4 regions of the Micromonospora sp. NBRC 110038 genome follow, and region 2 is predicted to be linked to each of the others. Evidence: riboswitches for the same ligand, from Rfam matches in the RefSeq annotation. Region 2 holds a riboswitch; each other region holds the start of a gene.
What was found. Region 2 has a riboswitch for cyclic di-AMP ahead of LPU61_RS05820 (C39 family peptidase). Riboswitches for the same ligand answer to the same signal wherever they lie in the genome.
Positions count from the first base shown of each region.

Region 1: linked by a shared signal. The riboswitch ahead of LPU61_RS14590 (hypothetical protein) and the one ahead of LPU61_RS05820 (C39 family peptidase) in region 2 are both predicted to bind cyclic di-AMP.
Region 3: linked by a shared signal. The riboswitch ahead of LPU61_RS19290 (NlpC/P60 family protein) and the one ahead of LPU61_RS05820 (C39 family peptidase) in region 2 are both predicted to bind cyclic di-AMP.
Region 4: linked by a shared signal. The riboswitch ahead of LPU61_RS26930 (hypothetical protein) and the one ahead of LPU61_RS05820 (C39 family peptidase) in region 2 are both predicted to bind cyclic di-AMP.

Region 1 covers NZ_BBOL01000003.1:646,507-648,688, reverse strand. Annotated here, with positions in the region: gene LPU61_RS14590 (hypothetical protein) at 1-799, opposite strand, end outside; cyclic di-AMP (ydaO/yuaA leader) riboswitch at 804-933, opposite strand; gene LPU61_RS14585 (cation diffusion facilitator family transporter) at 1,087-2,001, opposite strand; gene LPU61_RS14580 (AAA family ATPase) at 2,108-2,182, opposite strand, start outside.
Region 2 covers NZ_BBOL01000001.1:1,511,220-1,513,401, forward strand. Annotated here, with positions in the region: gene LPU61_RS05815 (hypothetical protein) at 1-422, shown strand, start outside; cyclic di-AMP (ydaO/yuaA leader) riboswitch at 879-1,021, shown strand; gene LPU61_RS05820 (C39 family peptidase) at 1,238-2,110, shown strand.
Region 3 covers NZ_BBOL01000005.1:204,631-206,812, reverse strand. Annotated here, with positions in the region: gene LPU61_RS19295 (NlpC/P60 family protein) at 1-651, shown strand, start outside; cyclic di-AMP (ydaO/yuaA leader) riboswitch at 863-1,003, shown strand; gene LPU61_RS19290 (NlpC/P60 family protein) at 1,016-2,056, shown strand; gene dcd (dCTP deaminase) at 2,131-2,182, opposite strand, start outside.
Region 4 covers NZ_BBOL01000009.1:301,062-303,243, forward strand. Annotated here, with positions in the region: gene LPU61_RS26930 (hypothetical protein) at 66-1,091, opposite strand; cyclic di-AMP (ydaO/yuaA leader) riboswitch at 1,096-1,226, opposite strand; gene LPU61_RS26935 (YibE/F family protein) at 1,393-2,182, opposite strand, start outside.

The sequences.
Region 1 (2,182 bases), on a different contig from region 2:
GGTAGCAGGAGACGTACCGGGTGAAGCCGGCGGCCTTGGCCTGGTTGAGCGCGTGCAGGGTGCGCGGGGTGATGCAGCCGTTGGCGGGGGTGGGGTCGTTGACGCTGCACGACTCCGCCGGCCAGGAGCCGTCGGAGTTGCGCTTCGCGGGGGTGGCGTTCGCGCTGGAGGTGCCGCCCGGGCTGGACCCGCCGCCGCTGCTGCTGGCCTTGTTGTTGGCCACGGTGAGGGCCCGCTCGGCCTGCTCCTTGCGCTTGCCCATCAGCGCGACCTGCTTGCGCTGCTCGCGGATCTCGCCGTCGAGGGCCTGCCGGGTCTTCGTCGCCTCGTCCCGGGTGGTCAGCAGCTCGCGCAGCGCCCGGTCCTCGTTCGCGGCGATCGTGTCGAGCGCGGCGGCCCGGTCCAGGAACCCCTCGGGGGAGCTGCTGTCGAGCAGCACCGAGGCGGCGGTGAGCCGGCCCTTCTTGTACGCCACCCCGGCGATCTCGCCGACCTTGGCGCCACGGGTGACCAGCTCGGCCTCGACCGTCTTGAGCTGGCCGCCGAGCTGCTGCTGCCGCTTCACCGACCGGTCGAGGGCGGTCTTGGCCTCCAGGTAGCCCTTGCTCGCCGCCTCGAGCTGGGCGCGCAGGGCGGGCGTGCCGCCCTCCTCGTCGTCGCCGGGTGCGGCGAGCAGGCCGACGGGCGGCGCGGCCCCGGCCGGCGTCACCGGCGCGACCCCGAGGCCGACGGCGAGCGTCAGCACCAGCGCCGCCGCCACCCGGGCGGCGAGCCTTCCTACAGGTGCCACTACTGGCATATGCGTGTCCTTCCGTCAGCCGCCGACCGGGTTAGCTGACGGGTTCGGGACGGAAGATCCCTACCGCTGGAGCGGATGCACCCCACAAACATGGTTCCCCGGCTCGCCCGCAGGCGATTAGGCGGCGGCCACCACAGGCGCCGGAGGGCGCCGCCCGGCGATGGCCGGGGCCGAGCCTACCGGTGCGCGTGGGACCAGCGCTGCTTCCGTGACGGAGGGTACGCGGATGAAACCTGTCAAGTCAGTCATTCGGCCACGAATGTCGCGAAAATTGATGAGCCTCGGTCTCACCAGCCGGCCGGCCCGCAGCCGTCGCGGGCGGCTCCCGGCTCGACCTGCAAGGTGGCGTGCTCGATGTGGAAGTCCTCGTGCAGGGCGGTGCGGGCGGCGGTCAGCACCGCGCCGACCTCCGCGCCGGGCGCCATGGTCAGGTGGGCCGAGGCGACCTCCATGCCGGAGGTCAGCGTCCAGACGTGCAGGTCGTGCACCTCGACCACGCCGGGCACGGCGGCCAGCCGGTCGTGCACGGCGGTCACCTGGAGGTGCTCCGGCGCGGCCTGCACCAGGATGCGCACCGCGGCCCGCCCGAGCCGCCAGGTGCGGGGCAGGATGAACACGCCGATCGCGACGGCCACCGCCGGGTCCGCCCACCACCAGCCGGTGGCCATGATCAGCGCCGCCGCGCCGATCACGCCGACCGACCCGAGCAGGTCGCCCAGCACCTCCAGGTACGCCCCGCGCAGGTTGATGCTCTCCTTCGCCCCGCTGCGCAGCAGGGCGAACGCGGCGACGTTGGCGAGCAGGCCCAGCACCGCCACCACGAGCATCGGGCCGGTGGTGACCTCGGGCGGGTCGCCGAAGCGGCGGACGGCCTCGACGAGGACGTAGACGGCGACGCCGCTGAGCAGCAGGGCGTTGCCGAGCGCGGCGAGCACCTCCAGCCGGTAGAGCCCGAACGTGCGCTGCGGGTCGGCGGTGGCCCGGCGGGTGGCGGTGATCGCGGCGAGCGCCATGCCGATGCCGAGCACGTCGGTGAACATGTGCCCGGCGTCGGAGAGCAGCGCCAGCGAGCCGGTGCCGAGCGCGGTCACCGCCTCGACGATCATCAGCGCGGCGAGCAGCGCGAACGCCGCCCAGAGTCGACCCGAGTGGCGGTCCGCCGCGTTCGCCGCCCCGTGGTGGTGGTCATGACCTGCGCCCACGCCCACACCCTCCGTCCGTGATCCCCGCCCGGCCCAATCTATGCTCACATCGCAATATGTGCAAGTGATCGACAGCGGTCCGGCCGGGGAACGGCCGGGCGCCGGATCAGCCCGTGGGTTCGACGGTGACGAGGCGCTGGGTCGCCCGGGACAGCGCCACGTACAGCGTCCGCACGCCCGA
Region 2 (2,182 bases):
CGCTGCCGACGCCGCACACCCCGCGTACCCCCGCCGAGTACGCGGCCCGGGAGCGCTGGCTGCACCACGCCGCCACGGCGGCCCACCTGCGGGGCGAGTTGTCCATCGGGCAGCTCTGCGACGTCTTCGCCCGCCGGGGCGGCTGGGACCCCCGGCTGCACCCGGTGGAGCAGGAGGTCGTCCTGGCCCGGGCCGTCCGGGACGGCAGGCTGGCCCGCTACCGTGCCGCCGCCGCACGCGAGCGGGCCGCGTGGGGCGACGCCGAACTGGCGGCCGAGGCCGCCCGGGCGCTGGCCGCCGAGGCGTACGCCGCCGCCGAGCGCGCCCGGCCCGCCCACGCGCCGGCGACCAGCGCCACGGCCTCCGGCAGGGTCCTCGGGATCACCGGCTGGCGCCCACCCCGCCCCGCCCCGGCACGGTAACCGCGGAAACCGCGGTGGTGGTGACCGCCGTGACCGCCGTGACCGCCGTGACCGCCGTGACCGTCGTGACCGTGGTCACTGCGGTGACCGCCGTGATCAAGAGGTTTGCGTCATCGTGGAGATCAACTCTGACGCTTTTCTCTTGATCACCGAGGCGGGGGCGGGGCGGGGGCAGGGCGGGGGTGTGAGGCGGGTCATGGTGGGGTGGGATCGGGCAGGCGGGGCCATTCGGTTTGATCGGGGGCGGTAATCGCCGAGATTCGCGGCGCGTCGTCCCGTTGCGGGTCCGCTGGCGTCGGATGGGTCGGCAGTCCCATTGAGTCGCGTCAGTCTCCGAATGCCCCGTAAATGGGTCGGTCAGCGGACGTTTAAGCAGGTGGCGGGGGGTTGGCAGGACTTCCGTCGGCCAGTAGTGTCGGCCCGTCTGGTGCGGTACCCGATCGCAAGAGGCGACGCCGCGCCGACCCGCTCAATCGTGAAGATCACGAACCGGGGACCCATTGCACGTCCGGGGTGAATCCGCGGGCCACGGCCTGCGGTAGGGCGATCTTCCCGCCCGAATCCGTCAGCTAACCCGGTAGGCGGTATCGGAAGGAGTTCCATCCTCGTGCAGCACGACCCCACCCCCCGGGTTGTTCCTCCACCACGGAGCCCGGTGCCCGTGTCCGCCGCCGCCGAGCCGGCGCACTGACCGTCGCACCCCTGCGTACGCCCGCCTGAGCGGGCGCCCCAGAAAGCGGACCCCACCGGCCGCGGACACCGCCCGCCGCCGTGCGCCGACGCGCGCCCGGGTGCCTCCGCTTCCGCCCCGTCCCGTGGAGGAACACGTGAACGATCAGCTCAAGCGGCACCTGCGGCGACTCGCCACGGAACGCCCGTACCAGGTCGTCGCCGGCTCCGCCGCGGCGCTGCTGCTGGCCTCCGGCACCGGCGCGCTGCTCGCCGCCGTCGACGACGACGCCCCCGCCCCGCAGCGGACCACCAACGCCGCCGTGGCCGAGGTGGCACCCCGCCTCGACGGCGCGGCCAGCCGCGCCCAGGCCCGGATCGCCGCGCCGCTCGCTGCCCCGAGCAGCGCCGCGCCGTCGCCGAGCGCCACCTCGGCGGCCCCGAACCCCGACCTGACGGCCTCGGCGACGCCGAAGAAGACCACGGCGAAGCCCGCGGCCCCGAAGCCGCCGTCGTCCAAGGTCCTCGACTACGACTACGAGGCCCAGACCACCTACTACTACTGCGGCCCGGCTGCGGTGCGCAACGCGCTCTCCGCCACCGGTGTCGACGGCACCCAGGACGACCTGGCCGCCCGCCTCGGCACCACCGAGATGGGCACCAACTCGGCCTACGACACCACCCGCGTGCTCAACGAGATGGTCAAGGGCGAGCCGTACCGGACCCGGCTGATCCCCGGCGGCGCCGCCACCCCGGCGGAGACGGAGCGGCTCCGGGCCGACGTGGTGAAGGCGGTCAGCGCCGGTCGCGGCGTCGTGGTCAACATCGCCGGCGACGCCACCGACGTCGACGGCGGCTGGCACTCGTTCCCCGGCGGCCACTACATCGCCGTCGTGGGCTACCGCGACTCCGGGCGCACCGTGCGCATCGCCGACTCGGCGGACCCGGCCGTCCCGGCGTACTGGATCAGCACCGCCGCGCTGGCCCACTGGGCGGCGACGCGGGGCTACTCGGCCTGACATCACCCTCCCCCCACCGGCCCCGGCTCTCCTCCGCAGAGAGCCGGGGCCGGTGCCGTCTCCGGGTAGGCG
Region 3 (2,182 bases), on a different contig from region 2:
TCGCAGGACATCGGCGCGCTGCTGGTCAGCACCAAGCCGGGCACCCTCGCCGAGCAGTTGACCATCCTGGACCGGCTGGCCGCGCAGGAGCGCAAGCAGGTCGAGGGCGTGCTCGCCGTCCGGGCGAAGTACGACACCGAGAAGCAGAAGCTCGACACGCTCATCGCCTCTCAGGAGAAGCAGACCAAGGAACTGGCGGCGAAGAAGACCAAGATCAACGGTGAGATCAAGCGGCTCCAGGCGTCGATGCCGAAGACCGTGGTGTCCACCGAGGGCTGCCCGACGGTCACCGGCGTGGTCAGTGCGGCCGCCCGCACCGCCATCAAGACCGCCTGCGCCCAGGTCGGCGACCCGTACGTCTGGGGTGCCACCGGCCCGAACTCGTTCGACTGCTCCGGCCTGACCCAGTTCGCCTACAAGGCGGCCGGGATCCACCTGACCCACTTCACCGGCGCCCAGTGGAACGAGGGCCGTGCCATCCCGCGTTCCGAGGCCCGCCCTGGTGACCTGGTGTTCTTCTTCAGCGACCTGCACCACGTCGGCCTCTACATCGGCAACGACAAGATGGTGCACGCGCCCCGCGCCGGCAAGCCGGTCAACGTGAGCAGCATCAACACCATGCCGGTGGCCGGCTTCCGCCGACCCGGCTGACCCGGCCCGGCCCCCGCGAAGGCTGCGCCGCGCAGCACCGCCCGAAGGCCCCCGGTCTGGTGAGACCGGGGGCCTTCGCCGTGCGCGGACATCGACGTCGGCCACGGGCATGTACGGTGTGTCACGGCCGGTCGGGTTGCGGATCGACGGCGATCGTCTCTACTCTGGCCAATTGTCGGCCGGTAGCTGCACCGCCCAGCCGGGCGGTGACGGTGCGACACCGCCGAGTCGCCTACGAGCGAGCCGGGGACCCAGGTACGCCGGGGTGAATCCGCAGCGGCGCTGCGGTAGGGCGCTCTCCCTTCCCGCCCGAACCCGTCAGCTAACCCGGTAGGCGGTAGAGGAAGAAGGAGAACGGAGCCCGGTGGCACTCCATGCCCCGCGGCGCCCGTCACGCCGGTCGGCCGACGCCGACCGGATGCCGGCTGCGCCGCGTACCCGCTGGTCACGCTGCACCACCCTCCTCGCCGCCCTGGTCGGCGTCGCCGTCGTCCTGACCGGCGCACCGACCGTGGCCCACGCCGACCCCTCGGTCGCCGAGATCGAGCGGCAGATCGACGAGGACTGGAACAAGCTCGAACCGATCATCGAGCGGCACAACGCCACCCGCCAGGACCTGGCCGCCAAGCGCAAGCAGGCCGACGCGCTCGCCGCGCGGATCGGGCCGCTCCAGCGCCAGGTGGACGAGGCGTTGAAGAAGGTCGGGGGCCTCGCCGCCGAGGCGTACAAGGGCGACAACCTCTCGGTGGTCAACGCCCTGCTGGGCAGCCGCACGCCGAGCCAGATGATGGGGCAGCTGGAGCTGCTCGACCGGTTCGCCCAGCGCCAGCAGCACGACGTCCAGGCGGTCGTCGACCTCCGCGACGAGCTGGCCGCGAAGAAGCAGCCCCTCGACGAGATGGTCGCCCAGCTCACCCGCACCGAGGCCCAGCTCGCCGCGAAGAAGAAGCAGATCAACGCCGAGATCGACCGCCTGCAGAAGCTGCGGCTGAAGGTGTACGGCAACGGAGGCGGCGGCCCGCTGAAGCCCGCCCCCTGCCCGGCGTCCTACCCGGGTGGCGGCGCGGGGACGGCGGTGAAGTTCGCCTGCGCCCAGATCGGCAAGCCCTACGTCTGGGGTGCCGAGGGCCCGAACTCGTACGACTGCTCGGGGCTGATGCTGGCCGCCTGGGCGAAGGCCGGCGTCTCGCTGCCGCACAACGCGGCCCAGCAGCGGTCGGTGACCGCCAAGGTCAGCCGCGCCGACCTGCGCCCCGGCGACCTGGTCTTCTACTACTCCGACCTGCACCACGTCGGCATGTACGTGGGCGGGGGCTGGGTGGTGCACGCCTCCCGGGCCGGCGTCCCGGTGAAGATGAAGCGTGTCGACGACGGCCCGATCCACAGCTTCGGCCGCCCCGCCTGAGCTGCAAGAAGGGGCCCCTCCTCACACCCCTCGGGCGGCGGACGGCGCATCGTGCCGCAGGGAGGAGCGGGGCGTCAGCGGGGCGGCCAGGTGCGCCAGTTCTGCCAGGAGCGGCTCGGGGTCGGG
Region 4 (2,182 bases), on a different contig from region 2:
AGACACGACGAGAGGGGCCGCCCCCACAGCGGGACGGCCCCTCTCGTCGTGCGCGGCGCGCCGCGTCAGAGCAGCGACATGTGCACGTGGTCCGTGTGGTTGGACGGCCCGCTGTAGGACTTCCAGCCGGTCGCCGGGAACCAGATCTGCCGGTTCCAGATGACGTAGTAGATGCCGAGCCGGTCGGCGTTGCGGATGAGGAACGCGGCGAGGTTGTTGCCGTACATCCGGGTGTCGTTGTTGTGCCAGGGGGAGAACCCGCTGTTCTGGAGCGACCAGTCGCAGGCCCGGCCCTTGGGGTGTTCCCACGGCCCGCCCGGCCGGTAGCAGCCCACGAACCGGTTGAAGCCGGCCCGCTTGGTCTCCTTGTAGGCGTGCAGGGTGCGGGGCGTGATGCAGCCGGAGGTGGTGGGGTCGTTCTCGCTGCACGACTCGGGCCGCCAGTCGCCGTCCGACGTCCGGCCCGGCCCGATCCTCGCGACCGGGGAGGTGGCGTTGACCAGGCCGCCGGTGAAGCCCTTGCCGCCGACCAGGGCGAGTGCCTTCTCGGCGTCGAACTTCTTCTTCGCCATGACCGACGCCTGCTTCTGCTGCTCGCGCACCTCGGCGTCGAGCGCGAGCTTGGCCTGCTCGGCGCGGTTCTTCGCCGCGCTGACCTCGGCCAGCTTGTTGGCGTTGACCATGTTCAGCTCGTCGAGGGCCGAGGCGCGCTTGACGAACGAGTCCGGTGTGTTGCTCTCCAGCAGCATCGCCATCGCGCCGACCCGGCCGGTCCGGTACGACTGCGCGGCCATCTCGCCGACCTGCGGCGCGAGCGCGTCCAGCTCCTCCTGGGCCTTGCGCACCTCGTCGGCGAGCTGGGCCTGGCGCTTCTTGGACTTCTCGAGCTTCGACTTCGCCTGGGCGTAGTCCCGGTTCGTCGCCTCGATGACGTCGGTGATGAGCTGGGGCTCGTCGTCCTCCTCGTGCCCCGAGGGTTGGGGGGCGGCGGCGGGCAGGGCGAGCGCCGGGGCGGCCGGCCCGGCGACGACCGCCAGGGCAGCGAGCACGGCCACCACGGGTGTCAACCAGCGGTGCAGGGGTGCCGTCACAATGTTCCCTTCCATCGACCGCCGACCGGGTTAGCTGACGGGTTCGGGGCGGAAGCGGCCCCTACCGCTCGCGCGGATTCACCCCGGGCACCTGGTTCCCCGGCTCGCCTTGCGGCGATTGGGCGGCGGCACCGCAGGCGCCGCTTCGCGCCTTCGGCGGTGACCGGCAGCGAGGTTACCCGAGAGCCCATGCGGGGAGCTACGTCCGGATGCCGACTAAAAGCGTCATTTCGTAATCGCCATCGGTAATCAGTGATGCGCTTCTCAGGGCGGATGCCGCCACCGGTCACGCTGTGAAGTGTCACCATGCGGTGTCCGTGCCTCCTTCTCGGTGCGGCCGTCCGGCCGGGGGGTGGGTGGGGGCGTGGTCGTCGGGGAACCCCTCGGCCGCCCGGCCGCCGCCGAGCGCCTCCAGCGCGAGATTGCGGTCCGCGGTCCGCCGCCCGCCCCCGGGGGTACGCGCCGCCGGCACGTCCCCGCCGTCCGTTGGGCCGGGCCGGGACGCGGCGGTGTGCCCCTCAGCCGTGTGTCCCGCCGCCGTGCGCCCCGCTGCGGTGACCACGGCGGCCAGCCCGGTGGTGAGCGGCACGGCGGCGATCAGGCCCAGCGTGGCGACCGCGCTGCGGACGATCTCCTGGGCGAGGAACTCGCTGGTCAGGATCTCGGTCACGGGGCGGGAGTCGGCGGTGAGCAGGAGCAGCAGCGGCAGCGACGCGCCCGCGTACGCCAGCACGATCGTGTTGACCGTGGAGGCGATGTGCGCCCGGCCGACGCGGGTGGCCGCCCGGTAGAGCTGCAACCGGGACAGCCCCGGGTTGGCGTGCGCCAGCTCGGTGACCGTGGCCGCCTGGGTCACGGTGACGTCGTCGAGCACCCCGAGCGAACCGATGATGATGCCGGCCAGCAGCAGGCCGTGCAGGTCCACGTCGCCCCGGAACATCGACAGGGTGGTGGCGTCCTCGCTGCCGTACCCGGTGAGGTGGGTGGCCGCCGTGGCCAGGGTGCCCAGCAGGCCGGTGAGCACCAGGCTGCCCAGGGTGCCGAGGACGGCCACCGACGTCTGCGCGGTGACCCCGTGGGTGAGGTACAGC